Linked DNA regions of Bdellovibrio bacteriovorus. The protein of the gene in region 1 binds, or shares a complex with, the protein of each later gene. Links are inferred from orthologs where the notes say so. Each region holds a gene or a part of one and is shown in the gene's direction. Other genes may lie near its edges. The genes, in order: tsaB and tsaD.

What was found.
Region 2: the proteins of tsaB (region 1) and tsaD are in contact, whole or in part, in a solved structure (PDB 4WQ4), measured with the Escherichia coli proteins. The link is inferred for Bdellovibrio bacteriovorus from one-to-one orthologs.

What each region holds. Positions count from the first base shown.
Region 1 is NZ_CP020946.1:145,734-149,053, reverse strand. What follows is about bases 208-3,206. They hold tsaB (tRNA (adenosine(37)-N6)-threonylcarbamoyltransferase complex dimerization subunit type 1 TsaB), read left to right. Parts: upstream 208-1,354; coding sequence 1,355-2,059; downstream 2,060-3,206. Other genes in these bases: B9G79_RS00720 (helix-turn-helix domain-containing protein), read left to right, coding at 3,037-3,206; B9G79_RS00725 (P-loop NTPase), read left to right, coding at 2,075-3,028; rseP (RIP metalloprotease RseP), read left to right, coding at 208-1,358. Outside these bases: more of rseP, read left to right, coding at 1-207; more of B9G79_RS00720, read left to right, coding at 3,207-3,320. UniProt on the Escherichia coli protein: Required for the formation of a threonylcarbamoyl group on adenosine at position 37 (t(6)A37) in tRNAs that read codons beginning with adenine.
Region 2 is NZ_CP020946.1:3,176,716-3,180,034, reverse strand. Bases 237-3,234 are described here. They hold tsaD (tRNA (adenosine(37)-N6)-threonylcarbamoyltransferase complex transferase subunit TsaD), read left to right. Parts: upstream 237-1,215; coding sequence 1,216-2,253; downstream 2,254-3,234. Other genes in these bases: smpB (SsrA-binding protein SmpB), read left to right, coding at 3,075-3,234; rsmA (16S rRNA (adenine(1518)-N(6)/adenine(1519)-N(6))-dimethyltransferase RsmA), read left to right, coding at 2,250-3,074; B9G79_RS15255 (tetratricopeptide repeat protein), read left to right, coding at 540-1,211; B9G79_RS15260 (DUF4398 domain-containing protein), read left to right, coding at 237-543. Also shown: peptidoglycan-associated lipoprotein Pal, read left to right, coding at 1-209; more of B9G79_RS15260, read left to right, coding at 232-236; more of smpB, read left to right, coding at 3,235-3,319.

The sequences.
Region 1 (3,320 bases):
TCGTTCTGGCCGGCCCGCTGATGAACTTCTTCTTTGCGATCCTGGTGTTCTTCACCGTGGCCCTGATTGGCGAAGATGCCAAGATCCCGGTACTGGGTGATGTGGCGAAAGACTCTCCGGCCTACACGGCGGGCTTCCGCTCTGGGGATCAGATTGTTTCCATCAACCAAAAACCGATCACCACCTGGGAAGATGTTCAGCGCACCCTTTCCTTGAAAGAAAGCCACGACCTGCACATTGATGTCGATGTGAAACGTGAAGGCACGGGTGAATCCCTGACGGTTTCCACCACCGCCAAACCGGAACCCAATCCAAATGTGCTTTCCAGCTATGAATACATGGCCAATGTGGAGGGGATTTCCCCTTATTCCGCGGGCACAACGATCGGTGTTTTGGAAAACTCTCCGCTGCATGCTTTGGGTCTTCGCACCGGTGACACCATCACCAGCATTAATGGCGTCAAGGTTTCTTACTGGAGATCCTTGGAAGACACTTTGGCAAAATTCAGCGCCAAAGAGCCGTTGACCCTGGAAGTAATGGGCATGCGCGAAGGTGACAAGGCTGATAAAGCCATCACCGTGACCATGGCGCCAATTGAATCCATCAAGGCGTTTTCACTGGCGTCTTTGGGGCTTGAAAGTTCTGAATTGTATCTGTCCCGTGTGATTGAAGGCTCCCCGGCTCAGGCCGCGGGTCTGCGCGCCGGGGATCGTCTGGTGAAGATCAACAACATCACCCTGTCCAAATGGGAAGATGTTCTGAACAACATCAAATCCTTCGACGGCAAAAATCCGGTGTCTTTGTCCGTTCTGCGTGAAGGCAAAACCATTGATCTGGAAATCACTCCGAAGATGACCAAGCAGATGACGGCATCCGGTGCTGAGGAAAAGCGTTATACCATCGGTATTTCGCCTATTCCGAACATCGCTATGCCGGAGCTGATGACCCTTCGTTCTTCCAACCCGGTGGATGCTTTGATCCGCGGCACGGAAAAAACGTGGGAAGTGTCGGTCATGACGGTCATGAGCTTTGTTCGTTTGTTCCAGGCCAAGATCTCTCCGAAAAATATCGGTGGTGTGATCTCTATCGGTCAGGCCGCCAGCGAGACATTCAAGATTGGTATCACTCAGTTCCTGCAGATGATGGCTATCATTTCGGTGAATCTGTTCATCCTGAATTTGCTGCCGGTGCCGGTGCTTGACGGTGGTCATCTGGTGTTCTATGTGATTGAGCTGGTCAAAGGTGCTCCGCTGAGCATGAAGAAAATGGAAATCGCCCAGCAAGTGGGTCTGGCGATTTTGATGAGTCTTATGATCTTTGCCCTGTTTAATGACTTCACCCGCTTGTTTGGCCTATGAAAGTATTAGCTATGGAAACCAGCACCGCCGTCGGCGGTGTTGCCATCATCGTGGATGGAAATATCGTCGCCGAGGAAACCACTTTGCGGCAAAAAACCCATAGCGAAATCATCAGTCCCTTCACTGAAAACTGTCTGCTTAAAGCCGGATTGAAATTGGAAGACATCGACGTCTTTGCCGTGGGCCAGGGCCCGGGCAGTTTCACCGGCATCCGGGTTGCCGCCAATGCGGGAAAGACTTTTTCCTACAGCTTCAACAAGCCCCTGGTCACTATTGACTCGCTGATACTTTTGGCTGAACGCGCGCGCGGATCGGATAAGCCGGTTCTGGCCATCATCAATGCCTATAAAAACATGGTGTACACAGGTCTTTTTGATATGTCCGGTGAAGAACCGAAATATCTGAAAGGTCCAGCGGCCATTCCCGTTCGCGAACTTTCCCAACACATCAGTCAGGACGTCCTGGTCGTGGGTGACGGGTGGGAGGCCTATCATGAATACTTCCCTGAAGAGCTTGCGAAAAAAATGCACCGCGATTCCGGCCTGCCGGACTATCCGCTGGCGACAACGCTGGGTCTGATGGCGGAAGCCCGTGCAAAAAAAGGTCAAACTTTGGACTGGAAATCGTTTGTTCCTCTTTATATTCGCGCATCTGAAGCCGAAGAGACAAAAAAAGGGATTCTTATCTCACCATTGAAATAGCAAGAGGATGCAACCATGGATAAGGCTGTATTGGAATTCAAACCGACTCACGCAAACAAAGATCATGACACCAAACTATGGGTGGTCGCTTCCGGTAAAGGTGGCGTGGGTAAAACGTTTGTATCCTCTTCCCTGGGCATGACTCTTTCCAAGCTGGGCCACTCGGTTGTGATCGTCGATCTGGATCTTTCCGGTTCCAACATCCACACGGTGCTGGGTTTGAATCCTTCTCACATGAACATCCGTCACTATTTTGAAGGTGCTAAGACCCTGCAAGAGCTGGTGATCCCGACTCCGTATCCGCATCTTTCCTATGTTCAGGGCTTCTGGGATGCCTGGACACCGACTGATTTTTCCCAAAACCAGATTCAAAGCCTGATCCCGCAGTTGAAAAACCTGCGCGCGGATTATGTGATCGTGGACCTGGGCGCTGGCGCTTTGGAAGCTCACCTGGAGCTGTTCAAAGTGGCTGATGAAAAGTTCCTGATCACGACTCCGGAACCAACCAGCATTGAAAAGACCTATCGTTTTATTGAATCTTTCATGTGCTATTCCCTGCGTGAAAATTCCACGCCGGATGCTTACGGCAACATGATTTCCACTTTGCGCAATCACCGCCAAAGAACTTTGAGCAAGCCGTTCTCTTTCCGTTCTTATCTGAAAGAGGAAACCGGCATTCACTATGACTTCTTTGAGGCTCTTTCCTCAACACCAGTTCGTTTGTTGGTGAATACATCCCGCAATCAGGCCAACGATGACTTGGGTCACTCGATGAAAAGTGTCTGTAACAAGTACTACGACCTTGGTATTGATTACATCGGCGCGATCGACTATGACAATGCGGTGTGGCAGTCCGTGCGTGTGAGAGAACACGTGCTTGTCGCCCAACCCTTCACTCCCCTTGCAGGACAATTTTTGGCAACCTGCAAACAACTTATTGCTCCAGAGGAGCTTCGCGCCGTAGTATAATAGCTACGATGCAAGCGACGTCTAGATACAACTATTACGAAGTCCTGGAACTCACAGCCAACGCTCCTCAACATGAGGTGACGACGGCCTATGAGCGCGCTCGCTCGACTTATTCCGGGGACAATCCGGCGATCTACACTATTTTCTCTGAACAGGAAGCTCGCGAGCTTCTGGTTGTGATCGAAGAGGCCTATCAGGTTCTTGGTAACAAGATCCTTCGCAACATCTATGATCAAAGACTTTTGTCCGGCCGTTCTTCTTTGAACGATCTGACTTATGAATCCATCCTGGA
Region 2 (3,319 bases), 3.0 Mb from region 1 along the record:
GTCACTGTGATAATCGTGGTACTATCGAGTACAACGTGGCTTTGGGTGAAAGACGTGCCAACGCGGTTAAAGCTTACATGGTATCTTTGGGTATCGCGGCTGACCGTTTGAGCACTATCAGCTACGGTAAAGAAAAACCACTTGAGACTGGCGATACTGAAGCTGCATGGGCGAAAAACCGCCGTGCGAACTTCGTACCTGCTCAGTAAGATCACCTAAGAAAGGCGCAGAGTGAACATACAGAGACTTTTCATCGGAGTTTTACTTTTCACGGTGATCGTCAGCTGTCAGACTGCGCCTGTTCCCCTGGATGACTATTCCTTAGCTCGAGCCGCACTGGATGCGGCTCGTTCTGTTCAAGCGGCCCGCCATTCTCCCGGATACTGGCATCAGGCGGAAGAAGCCTATCGTAAAGGCCGCATCTATTTCGAAGACCGTGATTACGGCAAAGCCAAAGAACAATTCATCCGTGCCCGTATGGCAGCTGAAAAAGCTGAGAACTCGGCCCGTCTGATTCGTCAAAAAACTGGAGATGTCTTATGAAGTTGATCATTCTTGTTGTCGCCGCCGCGACTTTGCTGACGGGCTGTTTGAAAACCCGCACCGATGTTCGTGAAAATGAACAGCGCCAGGTGATGCAGCAACAGGTTGTGACTTTGCAAAAGACCAATGCGGATGCGTCCGGCCGTGTGGCCGACCTTGAAGAGCAAATGCGTGAGCTGAACGGCCGCGTGGATGTGGTTGAAAACAAGCTGGGTTCCAGCCACTCAGGTGTGGAAAACGCCCTGAGAAACTCTCAGCAGCAGAACCAGGATCTGAGCGGCAAAGTGGCTATAATGCAAGAAGCCCTCACAACCATGGAAAAACAAATCTATGCGCTGAACGCGGAAGTAAATGCCCTGCGCGCTGAAAAAGCCGCGGCTCAGGCCGAAAAATCCGCAAAACAGGCTAAAAGGGACGCTTTTGAAGCGGCTCAGGACTTTTTTGCCAAGAAAGACTGGAAACAGTCCATCCTGAACTATCAAAAGTACCGTGATGAAAACCCGAAAGGTCCTAAGTTTGCCGATGCGACCTATAAAATCGGGGTGTCCTTCCAGGAATTGGGCATGAAAGACGAGGCAAAAACCTTCTATGACGAGGTGGTCAGCAAGTTTCCGAAGTCAGAAGAGGCTCGTCGTGCTAAGATCCGTTTGAAGGGTTTAAAAAAGTAATACTGTGATTGAAAGAGTTCTCGCCATTGAAACCAGCTGTGATGACACCTCCGTCGCGATCGTTGATCGTACCGGTTGGGTTCACTCTGTGGTGGCGGCCTCTCAGGATCTGGATCACGAAATCTATGGTGGCATCGTTCCTGAAATAGCCGCCCGCAACCATTCCATCGCCCTCATTCCACTGATCGAAGAAGCCTTCAAGAAAGCCAACATGAATTGGTCTGACGTGCAGGGAATTGCCGTCACCAATCGTCCGGGTTTGATCGGCGCTTTGATCGTGGGGCTGGTGACAGCGAAATCCCTGTCGCAGGCAAAACATCTGCCGTTTTTGGGTGTGAATCACCTTGAAGGGCATCTGCTGGCGCCTTTCTTGCGCGATGATAAATATGCTCCACCGGAAGATTTCGGATACCCGTATGTGGGTTTGGCGATCAGCGGTGGGCACACAAGTTTGTATCAAATTAAAGGACTGGGCGATTATCGTATCTTGGGTGCTACCAAGGATGATGCGGCCGGGGAGTGTTTCGATAAATTTGCAAAGATGGCAGGCCTGGGATTCCCGGGTGGCGTGCGCGTCGATCAAATGGCCAAGACGGGAAATCCGCAGGCGTTCGAATTCCCCCGCAGCATGATCCATGATGACACTTTCGACATGAGCTTCTCGGGACTAAAATCTTCCGGCCAGCGCATGATTGAACAACTGGGACCAGAACTTGTGCAGGAGCGTCTGCCGGATCTGTGCGCCTCGTTCCAGGAAGCCATCGTGGATGTCCTGATCGCGAAACTGGATCGGGCGGCGAAAGTCTTCCGCTCCAAACGTGTGATTCTGACTGGCGGGGTCAGTGCGAATTCACGTCTTCGTCAGCGGGCTCAGGAATGGGCCGATAAAAAAGGTTATACTTTGGTGATTCCACCTCTGCGTTACTGCACTGATAACGCCGCGATGATTGGTTACGTCGGCGCTTTGCGTATGGCTCGCGGTGAAGTGTCGGCTTTGGATCTGGGACCGTCCCCTCAAGCTCTTGCATCGGATTTTAAATGAGTTATTCACGCGAACGTCTGCAGCGCGCGCAAGAGGCCATGGGCATTGCCGCGAAAAAATCATTGGGCCAGAACTTTCTGGTCAGCGACACGGTCATCAATCGCATCATCGATCAGGTGAAGGCCTTTGCGCCGGAAGAACTGGTTGAAGTGGGCCCCGGCCCAGGTGCTTTGACGGATCTGTTGTTAGAGCTGAATCTGCCCATGCAGGTGATTGAGCTGGATTCTGCCATCGCGGCTTACTGGCGCGAAAAAGGCCTGACGGTGATCGAAAAAGACGCCCTTCGCTTGGACTGGAAGCAGTTCTATACCGGCAAGCGCGTGGTCTTTGTCAGCAACCTGCCTTATCAGATTTCTTCCAGTATCGTGATTGAGCGTTCATTGGAAGAAGACGGTGTGGCAGCCATGGTGCTGATGTTCCAAAAGGAAGTCGCCCAGAAGATTCGCGGAACCGTGGATAGCGACCTGTACGGTCTTTTAAGTGTCTTTGCACAGGCTTTCTGGAAGATTGAAACCGTGACCGATGCGGGGCCAAGGGATTTCCAGCCGCCTCCCAAGGTGGCCAGCCGGGTGCTGTCCTTTGAGCGTATTGAGTCTGACGTTAAAAACCGCAAGGCTTTCCTGACATTTGTGAAGTGTGCCTTCGCGCAAAGACGTAAGCTTTTGAAGAAAAATTTGTCTGGTCTTTTAAGTCAAAAGAAGCTAACTGAAGAGCAACTGGTCGGCTGGTTGGCCGAGCTGGGCTTTAAAGAAACGGCCCGCGCGGAGGAGCTTTCTCCGAAGCAGTTTGTGGCCCTGTATAAGCATTTTGGATTTGAGTAAATGAGCGAAAACATCCTGATTGTTCATGAGAACAAAAAAGCACGCTTTGACTACACGATCGTGGAAACCTACGAGGCGGGTCTGCAGCTTATGGGCAGCGAGGTGAAATCCCTGCGCAACAAGGATGTTCAGTTGAAGGATTCCTACATCTCTTTCAAAGGGGATGAAGCGTATCTGCAAAACGCGCACATCGCGGAATACAAGGCTTCCAGTTATAACAATCACGTTCCTGAAAGACATCGCAA